DNA from 2 places in the Paenibacillus sp. GM2FR genome. Region 2 is predicted to be linked to the other one. Evidence: a T-box and tRNA genes for the amino acid it is inferred to sense, from the RefSeq annotation. Region 2 holds a T-box; the other holds one or more tRNA genes.
The links. The T-box of region 2 lies ahead of PAEVO_RS28305 (valine--tRNA ligase). A T-box ahead of a tRNA ligase gene usually reads a tRNA of that ligase, here a tRNA-Val.

Region 1: it encodes a tRNA-Val, which carries the amino acid that the T-box ahead of PAEVO_RS28305 (valine--tRNA ligase) is inferred to sense. The anticodon was not compared.

The regions. Positions count from the first base shown of each region.
Region 1 covers NZ_MKZM01000008.1:422,127-431,797, forward strand. Annotated here, with positions in the region: gene PAEVO_RS02025 (N-acetylmuramoyl-L-alanine amidase) at 1-121, shown strand, start outside; gene PAEVO_RS02030 (YhjD family protein) at 257-667, opposite strand; gene PAEVO_RS02040 (helix-turn-helix domain-containing protein) at 1,099-1,344, opposite strand; gene PAEVO_RS02045 (hypothetical protein) at 1,411-1,665, shown strand; tRNA gene PAEVO_RS02050 (tRNA-Val) at 1,831-1,903, opposite strand; gene PAEVO_RS02055 (hypothetical protein) at 2,039-2,302, shown strand; gene PAEVO_RS02060 (GNAT family N-acetyltransferase) at 2,650-3,093, shown strand; gene PAEVO_RS02065 (DUF3892 domain-containing protein) at 3,180-3,413, opposite strand; gene PAEVO_RS02070 (MBL fold metallo-hydrolase) at 3,476-4,213, opposite strand; gene PAEVO_RS02075 (copper amine oxidase) at 4,465-5,019, shown strand; gene PAEVO_RS02080 (DUF1292 domain-containing protein) at 5,113-5,436, shown strand; gene PAEVO_RS02085 (aminotransferase class I/II-fold pyridoxal phosphate-dependent enzyme) at 5,503-6,978, opposite strand; gene PAEVO_RS02090 (DUF1054 domain-containing protein) at 7,352-7,975, opposite strand; gene PAEVO_RS02095 (hypothetical protein) at 8,240-8,836, shown strand; gene gndA (NADP-dependent phosphogluconate dehydrogenase) at 9,029-9,671, shown strand, end outside.
Region 2 covers NZ_MKZM01000010.1:731,989-741,659, reverse strand. Annotated here, with positions in the region: gene PAEVO_RS28320 (SPOR domain-containing protein) at 1-1,378, opposite strand, end outside; gene murC (UDP-N-acetylmuramate--L-alanine ligase) at 1,597-2,973, opposite strand; gene PAEVO_RS28310 (bifunctional folylpolyglutamate synthase/dihydrofolate synthase) at 2,980-4,383, opposite strand; gene PAEVO_RS28305 (valine--tRNA ligase) at 4,391-7,060, opposite strand; T-box leader at 7,171-7,469, opposite strand; gene PAEVO_RS28300 (LysM peptidoglycan-binding domain-containing protein) at 7,718-9,076, opposite strand; gene PAEVO_RS28295 (RluA family pseudouridine synthase) at 9,241-9,671, opposite strand, start outside.

The DNA of each region.
Region 1 (9,671 bases), on a different contig from region 2:
GGATGGCAAGCTGGAGAACGGAGTAACTTATGTTCCTCTGCGGGCTGTGGGTGATGCGCTGGGAGCAACAATAGGATTCGATAATAAGACCAAGACCGCCACGCTCGACATGAAGGTATAAATCATCGTTGAGCGGCTATACTCATAATGAGTGATGTATTCTCAAACATACATTAACTCCCTCTAATATGTCACGTTGGATATAAGAGCAAAGACCCCACTGGCTTAGGCTGGTGGGGTTCATTTTTTTATTTTATCAGTATTTATCCTGGATCTCCTCGGACACAGACTTATTGACGTATTGGCTTACATCAAGCCCTAAGTATTTGCGCATTAAGACAGATGCTTCAGCTGAGATGTACTCCCAGCGAAGCTCCAATGAAGACACGTAGCCTCTGCATTTAAACTTCGCCATAATACCAAGCGGTGTTCGTTTTTCCTCGTATACCTTCATGCCTTTTAACCAAAAGTGTTTTTTGACATCTCGTAAATCCGCCCATGCATTCTCCGTCGCCAGCTTGATGATGTCCACATAAGGCCCCGGCGTCTTCAACTGCTGCTGGATGAAACGACTATCTCGGTCGAATGCTGCAATGACGAGAGATATGATCATATAACGTTTGACATAGTGGCGATCCTCGCTAGTAATGGCCTCTGATATTCTCATTTTACACTCACCTGTCCTCTGAAATGCGAACATATATTCCATGATAGCTTTTCGCGAAAGTGAAAACAAGCCTTGATAAGAACTTATGTTCGTAGTAATATAATGCCAATACTACAACAGAGGTGACACAGGATGGAAACTTACTCATTTAATTGTGAAGCGGTTACAAATAATAGACAAGTCAAAGAGATCGTTGCTAAATATGAGAGGGAAATCAAGTCACCATGCTATATCAACCTCATTACAGACAATGGAGTGAAATTATATTACACCGAAAAGAGTAATTTGAGTATAGAGGGTGCTGGGTGGATCGTGGTGGAGAAATATGAAGTGATAGGAAAAATATCCTAGCAATATTTTACCAATGGATGAATCAGGAAATAGAATGTATAGTTATAGCTATAGAATCTCACCGAGGAGAGCCGACCGGATCAAGTCCAGACAAGCTTGTAAAGCTCCTCCATATGACACTCTAATACATAAGCAACTGTAGCAGCAGCTTCAAAGGACATCTTCTCGCGATCATTTACCCAATTCGAAATCTGTTGAGGAGAATATCCAGTTTTTCGCGATAGATCAGCTTGTGTCATACCTGCTTTACTGAGTAAGATCCGTAGTCGGCAATCCCCACGGGATATTGCCAACAAAAATTCCCCTTTCAAAGGACGGTGATTCAAAGAAAATTATAACACGACAGAGATCAGGTGCAAACCAGATAAACAGTTGAGGGGGTTGTCAATCGAATGTTAAAAGAATGGCTGTCGATAGCAGAAGAAACTAAACTAGAAGAAACAGTGGATTTATGTGAATCCCATACAGAGGATATTTATACCGAATTAGTTGAGTATCTCAATGAGATTAAAAGAGAGTATCCTGAATTAACGAACGTAACAGATAGGATAGAAAATCTGTTTATTTTAAAAACTCGACGTGATGTAAACTTTGTATTCCCAGCAGCTATTCAGAACGGAATCCGGATTGGCAAATGCTTAAGATAAGAATTACAGCCCTGAGATTTAACTACGGGGCTGTTTTTTATTAGGATGACTAAAGATTTAACACGAAGAAGGTGGACCCCATTGGGACCCCAAGAGACAGTTGTGATGTGTGATACCGGAAAATGAAAAACCCCTGCGGCTTAGTGCCACAAGGGTTTTCAGCTATGATCTGTAGTGGGCTCGAACCACTGACCCCTACCCTGTCAAGATAGTGCTCTCCCAGCTGAGCTAACAGATCATGAAATATTTAAAAAGGTAATTCATATATTACCAGCAGACTATGTGGCTGTCAATGGTTTTCTCGTTATAAAAAATCACATTCCGGTTCAGACTAAATACAGCATGATTTTGCCAATGGAGGAGCGTGAATGGCATGGCAGGTGGGAAATCCCATTATTTCAAACGAGCCGGACTGGTGCTCTCGTTGCTGGGGGTATCTGTACTGGGGAGCGGTTGCAGTATCCCGGAGAGAACGTCGGTGCAGCTGGAGCCGCTGCATGGGCCTGCAGCGCCTGTATTGCTCGATGTTTACGGCCGTTCTGTAGATCAGGACGTTTATTCTAACCAGGGAAGCGGGGCACTGGAGCCGGTGCCGCCGATGGATTCGGTAGATACATTACGCGACCTCCAACCATAAAGGGGTCAGTAACGTTTTGTAACAGATTGATCCTATCAATGTCTTTATCTTTTGCTCAACAATGAGCAGAGCAAACCGTCGGCTCGCAAGCTGACGGTTTGCTGTAAAACGGCCGATGCTATTCCTCATCCCATTTACGGGAATAACCTTTTTTGATCGCCCAAAAAATAGGGTAGATGATGATGGCTGAGATGATAACAGCCCAAAATATCGTGGTTCCCATGCCCATAAGGCCATGCTCCTTTCAAGAAAACGTTAGCTTATACTATACAGGAAAATGATTATTTTGTATAATATCTCGATCTGCGTTATCACAAGGAAGTGATTCTACATAAAGAGGTGTTGAAATGGCAGCAGAAATCATAAATGTATCAACAGAAGAGCAGTTGCAGCAGGCGCTGGATATCCGGAAGGATGTCTTCGTGCTTGAACAGAAGGTTCCGATTGACCTGGAGATTGATGATTACGATCGCCTCGAATCCGATGCGCATCATATCTTGATCAAATCAGAGGGACAGTACGCGGCAACCGGACGCATCACCTATTACAATAAGGATTCCGCCAAAATGCAGCGAATCGCAGTACGTAAGCCATTCCGTTCCAAAGGGATAGGGCGTGTGCTCATGATGGCATTGGAAGCGCAGGCGCGTGAATTGAAACTGCAGTATTCCGTGCTGGATGCGCAGGTGCAAGCGGAGGCATTTTATCGCAAGCTGGGGTATGAAACGATTTCGGACGAGCCGTTTGATGATGCTGGCATTCCCCACGTTCGTATGAAAAAGGAACTGTAGGCTTCTTAACTATAAGGTGCTAATGATCCCATCGTTCTAAAAAGAAAAGACCTCGAGTATCGACTCGAGGTCTTTTTAGGCATGAATTAAAAGTTTGGCAAATTATCCAGGTTGTTGCTAGGATCGCCATCCGCATTGGAACGAAGATGTTCGTCTCCGTCACGTCCACGGAATACGTTCAGGTTTTTAATTTCTTTATTCTTGGCCATCTGTTGAGCTGTCTTGTAGTCAACGACACTACCGTTATCCAGTTTAAGTTCGATGATGTCGCCATCGCCATTTTTACGGACGCCTACGACTTCTTGTTGTGCATTATCCATATGAATCGCCTCCCGGCATTAGTGTTCCCGGGAAACCTCATAAACTATTCCTCTATATTGTTCTACAATTCGTACACCCGCTGCTGCTCCACAAATTCCATGATGCCGGTCTTGCCAATGAAAGCTTCGACCTCATCGCTGTAATGCATGAGATAGGTGCGTTCCTGAATTTCTTCAGGGAGGCTCAGCAGTTCATCCAGTGTCGTATGAACCTCGCCCGGGCCCTGCAGCTGACATTCGTGCAGAATCACTTCACAATCCCGCTCATTCACCAATTGGTTGAGCAGTATAGGATCGAATACCATGTCAGCACTGTAAAAAATCCGGTCATTCAGATAAAGCGAATAGCTGTCCTTGCCGGGAATATGCTGCGTATGAATCAACTCTACCGAGATCCCTGATGAAATATTGGCCTTTACTCCCGGTTTCAAAGGGTGTACGTCAAATACATCATCCAGGGAGGAGATATGTCCCTGTTGATATAAGCCGCCTTTGAGTGAATGTTCCCATATCGGTTCCACCAGCGATTCAGCAATGTAGAGCGGGAGCTTGCGGTTGTATTTCATTTTCATAATAAAAGCCAGCTCCTCAAGTCCGCCTACATGGTCAGCATGAATGTGAGTGATAAGCACGGCATCCATATCGTTAAATGTTTTATTTAGCTGATGAAGTGCCATGGGAGCGGTAATGCCGCAGTCGATGAGCAGTGTGAAATTTCCGTCATGGATCAGTGCGTTATTGTTATAGTAGTTCTTGGCAAACGCACTGCCGGTGCCAAGCATTTGCAATTTCAGTATCAATGGATGAAACCTCCTGATGATTTGATGTGCAGTCCAGTATGCTAATGTATATTTTAACGAATTCCACGTGGATTTACACGGATTATATGATCGAATCGGGGCTGAAATGCAGGATAATTCGTGAGAGGAACAAACCTTAAAGCATGAGGAAAAAATTTTACCACAAAGTGCAAAATTGTCCGCAACTTGTTTTTTGACATGTAGTATACACATATAACAACAAGATGAGCCAATGGAGGGAAATGATTATTATGAAGTGGAAAAAAGTGATGGCATGTATGCTAGTGCTCTCTTTAATGGGTGGCAGCACCCTTTTGTTTGCAGATTCCGTCAATGAGCGTGTCCGTGTCTGGCTGAACGGTCATGAATTGAAGGATGGCGGATATTTAATTGACGGCAAAACCTATGTGCCGGTTCGGGAATTTGACGGGGCTGTAGATTGGAATCCCGCGAATGGACAAGTTCAAGTCATCAAGCCGAACGTGCATATTTTCCTGTTTAAAGGAGATACTGTATTCGGCAACGTGAACAAGGGGAAGCTGAAATTCAATGTTTTTAGCCAGGTAGACAGCTTAAACAACGATATTCATTCCGTGAAAGTAGCGATTGAGGATCCTTCGGGCAATATCAAGGATATTCAATCCGAGGTTGTGAAGGACCGCAAGGATAACTTTTGGTTCCGAACCTATGACTTCACGTACGATTTTAAAACAACAGGTAAGTATTCGGTTGGTTTTTATGTAAAAGTAAAAGCGGATTCGGATTTTGTGAAAATTGCTGAAAAAGTCATTACAACGCTCAACTGATGGGGATAAAACCATTGGCAGAAATTGACCTGAAGAAGCTATCCGTGATACGATACGAAAGTATGATAATTTAACCGAAGTGAGGTTTTTTCAATGAGTGAACACAAACATGAACACGGAGATGCTTGCGGTTGCGGTCACGACCATGACCACGATCACGAACATGAAGAGTTTGTGCTGACATTGACGGATGAAGAAGGAAAAGAAGTAGAGATGGTTCTTGTGGAGACATTTGATGTCGGCGAGAAACTTTACGCGCTTTTGCTTGAACGCGAAAATCCGGAAGCGGACGGCGTCATTCTACGTATGGAAGAAGAGAACGAGGAAATGGTTCTTTACAATATTGAGGACGAAGAAGAATGGAATGAAGTAGAGGCGGTTTACAACGAACTGGTCGCTGCTGCAAACCAGGAATAAGACTCCCAAACAATAAACCCGGTGCGAACCTCTCGCACCGGGTTTATTGTATTTACAGCTGCCATTTTAGAATATAGGGTCTGTTTCCACGATGACTTTCACATTTTGGATGCTGCGGTCTTCAGGACCTTTAACCGGAAGGCCTACCTCGACATGATCGATAATGTAATCGATGTTTTCCTGGGAAATCACTTCGCCCGGAAGCAGAATTGGAATCCCTGGCGGGTAGACATAGATAAATTCGGCAATAATGCGTCCTGCCGATTCCTTGAAAGGCACAACTTCCGTATCTCCGTAAAACGCATCGCGAGGGATAAGCGATAACTGCGGAATTTCTGGTGTCTTCACAACCAGCTCGTTAATCTCATTCACATGCATGTACTGATCCGAAAGCTCGCGGAGCGCTGTCAGCAAAATATCGATGGTCTCCCGATTGTCCCCCGGTGTAATGAGGCACAGAATATTGTACATATCACTGAGCTCCACCTCAATATTGTAGTGATCCCGCAGCCAGTTCTCGGTTTCATATCCTGTAATACCAAGATGACGTACATGGATCGTCAATTTGGTCGGATCATAGGAGTACGTTGCTTCTCCGCCTAATATTTCTTCACCGAAGCTGTACAAACCTTCGATTTTATTAACTTCATGACGTGCATATTGCGCCAACTCAATCGTCCTTGCAGCCATTTCGCGTCCATGCAGCGCCAAACTGCGGCGTGAAGTATCAAGCGATGCCAGCAGGATATAGGAGGTTGAGGTTGTGGTCAGCATGCTGATGATTGTTTGTACGCGGTAAGGATTGATGTATCCGTTCTTGGTATTCACGTTCAATACGGAGCTCTGCGTCATCGAGCCGCCGAGTTTGTGAACGCTGGTCGCAGCCATATCGGCCCCGGCTTCCATTGCCGACATCGGAAGGTCTTCATGGAAGTGGATCAATACTCCGTGCGCCTCATCCACGAGAACGGGCACATTGTAGCTGTGAGCCAAATCCACGATTTCCTTCAGATTCGCGCTAACCCCGAAGTAAGTTGGGTTAATGACCAAAACGGCTTTGGCGTCAGGGTGACGTTTTAATGCTTTTCGGACCGAGCTGATGGTGATTCCGTGATCGATACCCACATTGGAATCCTGGGCAGGCGATACGAATACAGGCTTGGCCCCGGTAAAAATGATGGCGGAAAGCACGGATTTATGGACATTGCGCGGTACGATGATTTTATCGCCGGGCGAACATACCGACATGATCATGGTCATGATCGCTCCGCTTGTTCCTTGGACACTGAAGTAGGTGTGATCGGCACCGAATGCGTCGGCGGCCAGCTTTTGGGCTTCCTCGATGACGCCCGTAGGCTGATGCAAATCATCCAGCGGCGCAATATTGATCAAATCTATAGAAAAGGCATTATCCCCTATAAATTCCCGAAATTCGGCATCGGTGCCGAGGCCCTTCTTATGTCCCGGAATGTGAAATTGCACGGGGTTTTTGGCCGCATGTTCTTTAAGTGCGGTGAAGAGCGGTGTACGACTGTGGTCCATGGACGTTGTCACAACCTTTCCTTATGTTTATTTTCTTATGATTTGTAGATTTCTGTTTTTATATAAACAAAATTGAGTATAGCAAAATAGGGGGGGAATGCAAGGAGAATGAACGGCTTTTTTTGCTTTGTCCGGCAACGCTTCAAACTTTAGACATATTACGGAGGAGCAACAAGATCTTCATCGTTCCTTCATTAAAATATCATCCATAAGAAAAACGTCTATCGACGTACTTTCTCAGAAGACAGACCGCGCTTAAAGGAAGTTTTTCTTGCGATTATAGAATTGTTCAGCTTCGCTGAAAATTTATAAATTCTGTAATCTTAAAAAAAGAGCTGCATCAGCAGCCCTTTTCATCCACATATCATGCTCATTAAAACGCCATTTTATAAAGCGGCAGCAGCGTCTCAAACGTCTCCTGCACTTTTTGCACCAGCTCGTCCCCTTCAAGCTTGACGGCTTCCTCGCGCGGGATGCGCAGTCCGCACATGACTTCAGCCTTTTTCACCTGCTTCAGCTTCTCAATCAGACGCGTGAAATCCTCCTCGCTCATATCCTGATGAGGGGTGCCGGCCGGGTTCATGTGATCCATGGACCAGTAGAAATGTTTAGGCAGCGCCTTCGCTGTTTTCTTCAGCTTGGCTTCCAGGTTGCTGGCAAACACGGTTTTGTTGGGGCTTTCGTAAATAATCGCGAAGATGACAAACAGATGGGTTCCGAACATGCCTACCTCAAAATGAGGCAGTGCTTTATAGCCGCGTTTGCTCGCAGCCCAAGCGACCCAGGTGTCAATGGGAGGATTGACAGTGCGTCTAGCATGCTTGGCCACATGCACAAACATCTCTTCCCCAGCCAATGCGGATACATAGGGGGCGAGCTCAGCCCCTAGCACTTCCAGCTTGGGTCTTACCCGTTCAATGAGAACCTCCATACGGGCTTCAAGCCCGGGAACGGAGAATACGTCGAAATCTTGATCTTTAAATCCGGTAACCGTCATGTATGTGATGGCCTCCCTGTTGTTGATGATATCGTTACTAAACTCGGTTTTTGGATAACTTATTATACCATAAGGCGAACGGACATCACGCATTGCCCAGAAAAGCTTCACCGTATGTTCATGTGGGTTAAAAATAGTCAATAAACCAAGTTACCGTTACATAAGATGGAGTATAAGATATAGATAAGACAACATCAAAACCAGCCATGGGGGAAATCTTCACCGCCGTTTAATGATCGGTAGTAAACCGGAGGAGGGAGTGCCGTGAATAAGAGCGAGGAAGTGGAGTATTGCAACCTGGAGCTCCGGTTTGATCGCCGGCATATCCAGGACCTAATCAAGGAATTGATCCAGGAAGGATATTCGCTTTATTGGAGCGAGAATGATACGCAGTTTGTCATTTCAATCCGAACAGGTCGCAAGCTGGTAAAGCTGCGGTTTCAACGAACAGGAAGCGGTTTTAAACTGGTAGGCGATTATATGATCCGTGATCCCAAACTCGCGGAATGGATGGAGAAATTGATCGAGAATACCCGTGGCCATGCTGTCGTGAAACGTTTCAAGGATCGGCAAATATTGATCGAGAATATTTTGTTCGGTGAGGTCATAAGACTCGTGGAAATATCCGGTTACCGGCAGCGGGTGCTGTTTCAGAAGGGGACGCCGATGACGGAGCAGGAAATGCTGCGGTTGTTTGAATCGGATGTAGGGGAACAGCGATTACTGCTGTCCAGACTGGAAACCGATGATGAGCTTGAGAAGCTCCATGCGGCTCTGCAAGAGGGGGACGAAGACAAAATTTCGGCTTGCAAGCAAAGACTCCGTGAGCTTTCCTTGGAGCTGATGAGACTGGAGTGGTGATGACTTCAACCCGGATACAAGTTTAAAGCACGAACAACACTCCGAAACAGAAGGGGTGTTTTCGCGCGTGTTCTGATTTTGTGACAGGGGTTCACTTGTCAAATGAAAAACGTTAATATAAGATTATTGCAAATCATCTCGGATAGGGATGGGTTGTTTAAAAATATATTGGAGCAAAGGATGGAGAACCAGATGTCAAAACAACAAATCGGTGTGATTGGCCTTGCTGTAATGGGAAAAAACCTGGCCCTGAACATCGAAAGCAAAGGCTTCACCGTTTCCGTATATAACCGCTCTCCGCAAAAAACGGAAGATATGCTGAAGGAAACCGAAGGCAAGCAAGTGAAGGGGACGTTCTCGATCGAAGAATTCGTGGATTCCCTTGAAACTCCTCGTAAAATCCTGATCATGGTACAGGCGGGACAAGCTACGGATGCTACGATTGAACAGCTGATTCCACATTTGGACAAAGGCGATATCATCATCGACGGCGGTAACGCTTATTTCCCTGACACACAGCGCCGCAGCAAAGAACTGGCTGAAAAAGGCTTTAACTTTATCGGTGCTGGGGTTTCCGGCGGCGAAGAGGGCGCGTTGAAAGGTCCATCGATCATGCCTGGCGGACAAGAAAGTGCCTACAAGCTGGTTGAGCCTATTTTGACAGCCATTTCCGCTAAAGTTAACGAAGAGCCTTGCTGTACATATATCGGACCAGACGGTGCCGGCCATTATGTAAAAATGGTTCACAACGGTATCGAATATGGCGATATGCAGCTTATTTGCGAAGCTTACCAGTTGCTGAAGGACGTACTCGGCCTTGACGCGAAGGATCTGC
Region 2 (9,671 bases):
GGAGTTTCTTTTGGCCCATGACATAGTTCATCATGCCCGTTTGAATCTCCCACAAATGCCCCTTGGATTGATTTTTGTTATATTCGGAGAGCGCTGTGATTGAACTGTTCATGGATTGCTCCATCGCCGGCAGCACTGCCCCGGTCTCCGGACCCAAGCCGGCGGACAGCAGCTTCATCGATTGGATCCACTGCTGGTGCAAATCTGTGATCGTAGCCATGTTCTCTGACGCCACCGCGCCCGCCTCCTGCTTCCCCAGCAGCGATGCCGACAGCGTACTCAACTCTGATACGAGCTGCCCGCTTATCGTAAAATAGTCCGTCAGCGTCTGCTCCTCGCCCGCAAAGGCAGCTGACTCTATACCAGGCAGCGCGATTTCTCTCACGTATAATTCGACGCCTTCGGCCTTTAACTGATTGCTGAGCAGCTTGGCCTGCTCGCGATCCGGTGATATGCCCGCATACACCCGGTTCTCCTCATCCAAATCTCCGCCGGCGGCAATACCGGACTGCAGCAGCTCCCCTTTGGCCTGATCTGCCCGTTCCGGCGTGCTGAACACACCGTACTGAAGCATATAAAAGACTTGGCCCGGAATGCGTACCGTCGATTCCGTTAAATCGGGTGCGAGTGAAACTCCCTTTCCCCCGGATGAATCAGCCGGTGCTTGATTAACTGCATCATGGCTTTCAAGCTGCCCCGACGCAGGATCCTCGCCTGCATTACCGCCGTTAAACATAGACAGCACCATATACCCAAACAGCAACCCCGTAACAACCGCCGCTGTCACGGACACAGCCATTTTCCAGAAGGAGGTAGGTTTGCGAGAGCGATAATAACTGTAATCATCAGCAGATGATTCATATAGAGCCGACCCGGGACCGAGATTCCAGTTGGAGTCATTCGCTTCGGGGTCCATTTTTCCGGAATACCCGTCATCATGAAGATCGTAGAGATCCTCACGCTCACGTAAATCGTCATATGTATCGGTATGATCAAACCCGTCACCGAACGCCCCGTCATTGTGGACATGATCCAGACGCCGTCTTTCCTCAGCTAATCGCCCCCTGGACCGGTTTTGACGCGATGTTCCCCACTCATGACCGTCCATATCCCGGATGTCCCCCTCATCCCGGAGCGGAGAAACAACGCGCAGATGATCATGTTGCATGCTGTTCCTATGCTCGAACGAAGTGCCCGCATCGGTAAACCGATCTGCCGTTGTGTCCAACTCGTCGAATACGAGATTGCCGTCATCGACTTGGCCATTGCGTCTTACTGAAACTTTTTGATACGAATCCCGTTCCTCACGCAGTTGATCCTTGCGACTGTCTTTTCGCGGATCATGATCGAAACGAATCGTCATCCTTGCTTTATTCATATCCACACACACCTCACTTGTCCTTCTACACCTAGCTATATGATCAAGCTTGGCAACTTATGAGTGTGCGAAAAACAAAACAAACAGGCTGATCAAGAAAGCATCTTGATCAGCCTGTTTTATACTTATCGATTCCGCTTGCTTTTCCTCCGTCCGAAAGACAAAAGCCCATGCGATCCCCTGCTGCAGCGAAGCAGCAAAGCATACGCGCAATCCATTTACTTCTTGCCTTTAATAGACTCTGCTAAAGCAGCACCGACTTTCCAAATATCGCCCGCCCCCATCGTGAGGACCAGATCGCCTTCTTTTACACGACCCTTGAGATCGTTCAGGACATCTTCTTTGGTAGGCAAATAGCGGGCACCGGCATTGCTGTTCTGGACAATCAACTCCACCAGCTTACCGGAACTGATACCCTCGATCTGCTTCTCGCCGGCAGGCGAATAAATATCGGTGATGATCACCTCATCGGCTTCCCCGAACGCGCGGCTAAACGCATCCAGAAGGAAAAAGGTTCTCGAATACCGCTGCGGCTGGAATACGGCGATAATCCGTTTGCCTGTAGCTTTAGCGGCACTGATCGTAGCCTCGATCTCCGTCGGATGATGCGCATAGTCGTCAATGACCAGAATACCTTCTGCTTCGCCCAGCACCTGGAAGCGGCGCTTAGCTCCGTTGAACTTGACAATGGCCTCGACAATCGCTTCAAACGAGATTCCGCCTTTCAAGCAGCATATCACCGTAGCCATTGCGTTGTAGACATTGTGTTTCCCCGGTACGGATAGTTCCACGGTACCCAGCTCCATGCCGTTATGAAGCATCTTGAAGCTGACGTGACGGTCGCCGAGCACCAGATTCGTTGCCGTATACTCCGCATCCGCATGAATGCCGTATGTGGTCACACTGCATTTTAGGTCAGGCAAAATAGCCTGGATGTTGTTATCGTCCGCGCAAACCACGGCCGTACCGTCTGCCTTGATCTGGCTGAGGAATTGTACGTAGGCCGCCTTAAGACGATTGAAATCCCCATCGTAATTCTCCAAGTGATCGGCTTCGATATTCAGAACAACGCCCAGCCATGGATGGTATTGCAGGAATGAACCGTCGCTCTCGTCAGCTTCGGCCACCACATGCTCACCTTCACCGGCTTTGGCATTCGTGCCAACGTTCATAATTTCCCCGCCGATGATAAATGTTGGATCGACGCCGCATTCTTCCATCACGAGCGCAATCATGGATGAAGTGGTTGTCTTGCCATGCGCACCCGCTACGGCGACGCCTTTGCGTTCGTTCAAAAGACGTGCCAGCATCTGCGCACGGTGAAGGACAGGAATGTTCAGCTTCTCTGCTTCGACCCGCTCCACGTTGTCTCTGGACAATGCCGTGGAGTAAACCACAAGGTCAGCGCCCTGGACTTGCTCGGCAGTATGTCCGATGTATATTTTGGCGCCCTTGGCCGCCAGCTTTTCTGTCAATTCTTGCGATGCCACGTCAGAACCCGTGACTTTATAACCCATCTCCAGCATAACTCTTGCAATGGCGCTCATCCCGTAGCCGCCAATTCCTATAAAATGAACATGTTCCGATGTATTCAACAGATATCACCAACCTTTTTCAGAATCGGAAAGGCCCAGGAGGTTGGAACGCACGTCGGCAATCAGGTACAACGTGCCCGACACCACCCCAAGATCCTCCGCTTCCGTCCGTGACTTCAACTCTTCAAGTGCGTTTTTCCAATTTGGTTCTATGATGATTTGCAGTGTATGTTTGGCGTATTTCTCCCTTACCTGCTCTACGATGTCACCAAGCGCCTTGGCGTCCAGTTTCTTCCGGAAATCCGGTTCAGTCAGGATAAGCGTATCCACTATTGGCAGTATATGCTGCAAATACGATTCATGATGCTTATTTGCCAGCATTCCCATCATTAAGTTCAGTTTCCGATACTTATAGATCTGCGGCAAGCTTTTGGCCAAGGTTTCAGCCCCTTCGGGGTTGTGCGCACCATCGAGAACAATCCGCGGGGAGGACTGCACTTGTTCCAGTCTTCCCGCCCAGAAAGTATCCTTAAACCCTGTACGCAATTCTTCTTCATCCACGATAAAAGCCATGTACTGGCGAAGCACTTCCAGCGTCATCATGGCAAGCGCGGCATTGGCACATTGGTGCTCGCCCTGCATTGAGATGTCCAGATCCATGTCCCGGAAAGGACCCTTAAAACGGAAAGTCTGGCTTTCTTCGTCCCCACGCAACCGCTCATAGGAGAATTGTTCATCTACGAGATACAAACTTGTGCGTTTTTTTTCTACCGTCTGTTTCAGAATTTCGACAGCCTCAGGCTGAGTTACCGTGCTCACCACAGGGACTCCGGGCTTGATAATGCCGGCCTTCTCCGTCGCGATCTCCTGAATGGTATCACCCAGAACGTCGGTATGGTCCATTCCGATATTCGTGATCACCGAAATGATGGGATGAACGATATTGGTCACGTCAAGGCGACCGCCAAGTCCCGTCTCCCACACCACCACGTCCGGATAAGATACCTCGCCATAATACAGGATCGCTAGGGCGGTGGACACCTCAAACATCGTTGGTGATCCGAGCCCGGAGCTCGCAACTTCGGCAACAAGCGGTTCTAAGCGATTCGCGAGCGCCAGCAGCGTCTCTTCCGGTATGTCTTCACCGTTATACTGAAACCGATTGGTAAACTTCGTAATATAGGGGGACGTATAGGTGCCAACCGTGAATCCCCCTTGAAGCAGAACCTTTGTTAAAAAAGCGCATGTGGAGCCCTTTCCATTCGTTCCGGCCACGTGAATAAATTTCAACCGCCGTTCCGGATGGCCCAGCAGCTCCATCAATCGCTGAATTCTATCCATGCCGGGGCGGATTCCAAACGGAATCAGCCCGTTGATCCAAGCTACCGCTTCTTCATAGGTATGGAACGGAGCTGCAGCTGCTGCTGCCGAATGATCAACCATCGTTCTCACCTTCTGGTCCAGATTCATCTTGCCCTCAGCCTCTCAATTCTTCGATGCGCGCGATCACTTTACTGCGTTTGTCCGAGTAATCCGCAAGCTTCGCCCGTTCTTCTTCAATCACCTTTTCCGGTGCTTTCGATACGAAACCAGGATTGTTCAGCTTCTTCTCCACACGCTCGACTTCGCTGTTCAAGTGCTGAATTTCCTTCTCCAGACGTGTGATCTCCTGAGCGATATCGATCAACCCGGCAAGCGGCAGATACATTTCAACACCTGTAACCACAGCGGTCATCGCCTTATCCGGCGCCTCAAGCGCAAGGGAGGACTGATATTCCGACGTGTTGCAGAAGCGGCGAATATAATCCGCATTGCGATCGATAATGCTGGCAATTTGCCCGCTTACCGGCTTCAATTGCAGTTCCACTTTTTTGCTCATCGGTACGTTTACTTCCGCCCGGATGTTTCGTACAGCTCGGATGACATCCATCAGCAGGTTCATTTCGGTAACGGCTTCCGTATTCTCAAATGCCTCGTCATAGGTCGGCCATGAAGCCAACATTACCGTCTCGCCTTCATGCGGCAAATGCTGCCAGATCTCTTCGGAGATGAACGGCATGAACGGATGGATCAAACGCATCGTGCGGTCCAGTACATAGGCAAGCACCGACTGCGTCTTTTTCTTGGCCGCTTGATCCTCGCCATACAGGGACAGCTTGGCAAACTCAATATACCAGTCGCACAGATCATCCCAGATGAAATTGTAGAGCAGTCGACCGGTTTCGCCAAATTCGTAGGCATCAATTAGACGCGTAATGTCGCGGGAAGTTTCGTTCAGACGGTGTAAAATCCACCGGTCGGCCGTCCCCAGCTCTCCGGAAATGTCGATATCCGCCGCCGTGAAGCCCTCCAGGTTCATGAGCGCAAAGCGTGATGCATTCCAGATCTTGTTCGCGAAGTTACGCGCTTGCTCCACGCGTTCCCAGCGGAAACGAAGATCCTGGCCCGGCGTACTGCCGGTCGATATCATATAACGCATGGCATCTGCGCCATACTGTTCAATAACCTCGAGCGGGTCGATACCGTTGCCGAGCGACTTGGACATCTTGCGGCCTTCGCTATCCCGGACCAGACCATGGATAAGCGTATCTTTGAACGGCATTTGATCCGTAAATTCAAGCCCTTGGAAAATCATCCGCGATACCCAGAACGGAATAATATCATAACCCGTTACGAGAACGCTGGTCGGATAATAACGTTTGAAATCCTCGCTGTCCAGATTCGGCCAGCCCATGGTCGAGAACGGCCATAATGCGGAGCTGAACCAGGTATCCAGCACATCCTCATCTTGTCTCAGATCGTCCTTGCCCAGCTTCGCGCGCGCTTCCTCTTCATTCATGGCAACAACCACTTCGCCCGTGGATTCGGAATACCAAGCCGGAATCCGGTGGCCCCACCACAATTGACGAGAAATACACCAATCGCGAACATTCTCCATCCAGTGCAGGTAGGTTCTCTCGAACCGGTCAGGCACGAAGTTAACGCCCTTGCCGGATTTCTGCGCATCCACGGCTGCTTCCGCAAGCGGCTGCATCTTAACGAACCATTGCGTGGACAGATAAGGCTCGACCACTGCGCCGGATCTTTCGCTATGGCCAACCTGATGGACATGATCTTCGATGCGGAGCAGTACGCCAGATTCCTTCATATCGTTTACGATCTGCTTGCGGCATTCGCTCCGGTCAAGACCTTGGTACTTGCCGGCAAACTCATTCATCGTCCCGGATTCATCCATTACGGTGATTTGCGGCAGGTCATGTCTCAGACCCATCTCGAAGTCATTCGGATCATGCGCCGGCGTAATTTTAACCGCTCCGCTGCCGAAATCCTTCTCCACATACTCATCGGCAATAACCGGAATCTCGCGGCCTACGATAGGCAGCACCAATGTCTTGCCGATCATGTCTTTATAGCGCTCGTCTTCCGGATGAACGGCGACGGCCGTATCGCCGAGCATGGTCTCCGGACGGGTCGTTGCTACGGTAATGGAGCCGCTGCCGTCCTTCAGCGGATATTGCAGGTGATACAAATGGCCGTTGACCTCTTTGTACTCCACTTCAATATCGGACAAAGCCGTGCGGGCAGCCGGGTCCCAGTTGATGATGCGTTTTCCGCGGTAGATGAGCCCTTTATCGTAGAGCTTGACGAATACTTCCCGAACCGCTTCCGATAACCCCTCGTCGAGCGTGAAACGTTCTCTGGAGTAATCAAGGGACAGGCCGATCTTGGACCATTGGTCACGAATCGTATTCGCATATAGATCTTTCCATTCCCACACTTTCTCTAGGAATTGTTCACGTCCCAGATCGTATCGGGTAACGCCTTCTTCGCGAAGCTTCTGTTCGACCTTGGTTTGCGTGGCGATGCCCGCATGGTCGGAGCCGGGGAGCCACAGCGCATCGTAGCCCTGCATCCGCTTCACGCGAATCAGGATGTCCTGCAGCGTAAAGTCAAGCGCATGGCCGATATGGAGCATGCCCGTAACGTTAGGAGGAGGAATAACAATCGTGTAAGGCTCCGCGTCCCGTCGTTTGCCGGCTTCAAAAAAGCCGCCTTCCTTCCAATACGGATACCATTTTTGTTCGGCTGCCTTCGGATCATACGTCGTCGGCATTTCTAACTGGGATTGGTTTTGTTTTTGATCCATATTTTCGTACCTCCGATACTGTTAATCAGTTTTGCCAACCCGAAATGTTTTAGCCTCCGGGCGTGGCATGGATATCATAGTTGGCGTGAAACAAAAAAAGCCCTTCGTCCTCAAAGGACGAAAGACTGTTCTCTCGCGGTACCACCTTTGTTTCGTGCTTACATGATTCATCCATCGTGTCCTCCCATGAAGAACATGAAAGGCTTACGATCAAGCACGACACTTTACACAGATAACGGCTGCGGCCGGCGAACTCTAACCAGGGTAGCAATCAATCCCTACTCTATCTCAAGTCCGCAACTCCGGGGCGACTTCGGCAAGCTGGTTCCTGCGGAATCTCACAGCGCTTGATAGCAATTCCGCTCTCTGAAGGCCATACCTTCCTACTCTTCCCGTTCAACGTTGTTCTAGCTTATGAAATACCTGTACATATTCTATTCAAATATACCGTGGTTGTTGCATATAGTCAATATTTCGAGTGTTTCCGAACGATCTAGACATCATACCTGTCGATCCTAATAAATCTTATACGTTGTAAAAAGACGCCCCAGCTCGTCCCATCCCTCTCTTCTCCTAACCAAATCCCCGCCAAACAAAAAGCAGGCCAAGGATTTCCTACCTTGACCTGCTGGTTCTTACGCGATGGCTCCCGGCCGATTACTGGGGAATGTATAATACCTGGCCTTCTTCCACATTCTGCTCGGACATGCGGTTGTATAACAAAAGCTCTCGCGGCGTCAGTTGATAACGCTCGGCTATCACGTCGAGTGTCTCCTCACGCTGAACAATGCACATCCGAACCTTGCGGAACGGCGTTTCCTCGCGGCGGTTGCCCAGGAACAGACTCTTCCATTCCACATCCTCGGCCGATGCTGAATCCACCGATTCTTCGATTGCCTCTTCCTCGTCTCGAGCAGCTTGCTCCTGATCCTGGACCGTTCTGCTCGATTGAAGCAAAGAAGAGAAGCCTACGCCCGATGTGCTGTTTGTGCTGCTGTTCTTCGTGTTGAAGGCCACCTTTAACTCCGGCTTGGTCGGAACCTCTTCGGCTTTAACGGAAACCTCCTCCGTTATATCATCCATATTCTCCGAAGGCACTGCTTCCTCAGCAAAAACAGGCTGGATCTCCTCCGTTACCGATGATTCCAGTACCGGTACGGCTTCAACTTCTTCGCCCTTACGCTCAACGACACCCGGGAAACCGGCTGCTGGATCTTCCGGTTCCGGATCCGGCTCGGCGGCAGCCCGTTCGAATTGCCATACACTTGGAATCGACGGCTCAGCTGCCTGAGCTTCCGTCTCGTTATGTAAGGCATATTCGACCGTATCCCGGGCTTCAGGAGCACTGGAGATGCTTACGCTGCTGTCAGAGTCCTGTGAATCCCGTGTTTGGTTCTCATACTGTGCCCAGGATGCCAGATACTGCTGTGTGCGCGCATCCGTCTCTAACTCTTGGGCTTTGGGCTGAGTTTCGTTGAAGAAAGAAGGTGAACCCGAGTTAGCATCTGCATGAGCACCACCGCCATGAAGCTGGTCATACGGGTTGGCTGCGAACTGCTGCTCTCCGTTCGAATAAAAATCATTCGCTTCAGGAGCATGTACCACTGTGAATTCCTCATTGGCCCATACTTGGTCACGGGCTCCCGGAGCTGCCGCCTGAATTCCTTTGAGCGACAGAACCCCCGTAATGTTCAAGCTGCGCTTGGATAACAAATCCACGTCAAAATTCTCGATCTCGACGGCGATGTCATCCAATGATGATACCCGGTTCAGCGGGACCGTGATTTCGACCGGAATCCAGTGTTCGAGCGGCTCCGTCTCTCCTGCTTCGGTGTCACCTTTATACAGGCCTGCAAGAAGCAGATGACCCCGAAGCGTGGCCTGGTCCTGCTGGCTGATCACCTGAATATGCGGGATCAACTCCGCCTCTTCCAATTCTTCGATTCCCGGCAAATCTTCCGTTAAATTAATACGCTCGTAAATATCGAACCGCAATCCGTAGGACTGGTCAAACACGGGAATGTCCTCCTTTTTGGCATATACTATCCGTGATCTGTTATCACGGCATGAGCCTAAGTTTTGCCACTCAATTTATCTATATGCCGAAAATAGGAGAGCATGACTTTTTTGCGATTTGTGCGTGAAAGTTACAGGTTCATTCAGGATTTTGCAAGTATTTCTTATCGGTCAGATGCCTCTATGATCCGCTCTCTTAACTCCATCATATCCTGAGGCCAAGGCGCATTCACCTCAATCCTCTCACCCGAGAGAGGATGAGTAAACAACAGACGCTCGCCATGCAGCGCTTGGCGCGGAAACACCCCTGGTCCTCCGTACAAGGAATCTCCCAGAAGAGGATGTCCCATATGACTTAGATGCACCCGGATCTGATGCGTACGGCCGGTTTCCAGGCGAATTTGCAGCAGGCTGGCTTTGGGATACACCTCAGATGAGAGAATATGCGTGATCGCAGCCTGCCCGGTTAATGACACCCTCCGGCGGCTTGCATGATAGCGGTCTTTGCCTATCGGCAGATCAATTCTCCTCAGATCCTGCGAGACCCTTCCCTGAACGATAGCCGCGTACATCCGGACGATCTTCTTCTCCCGCA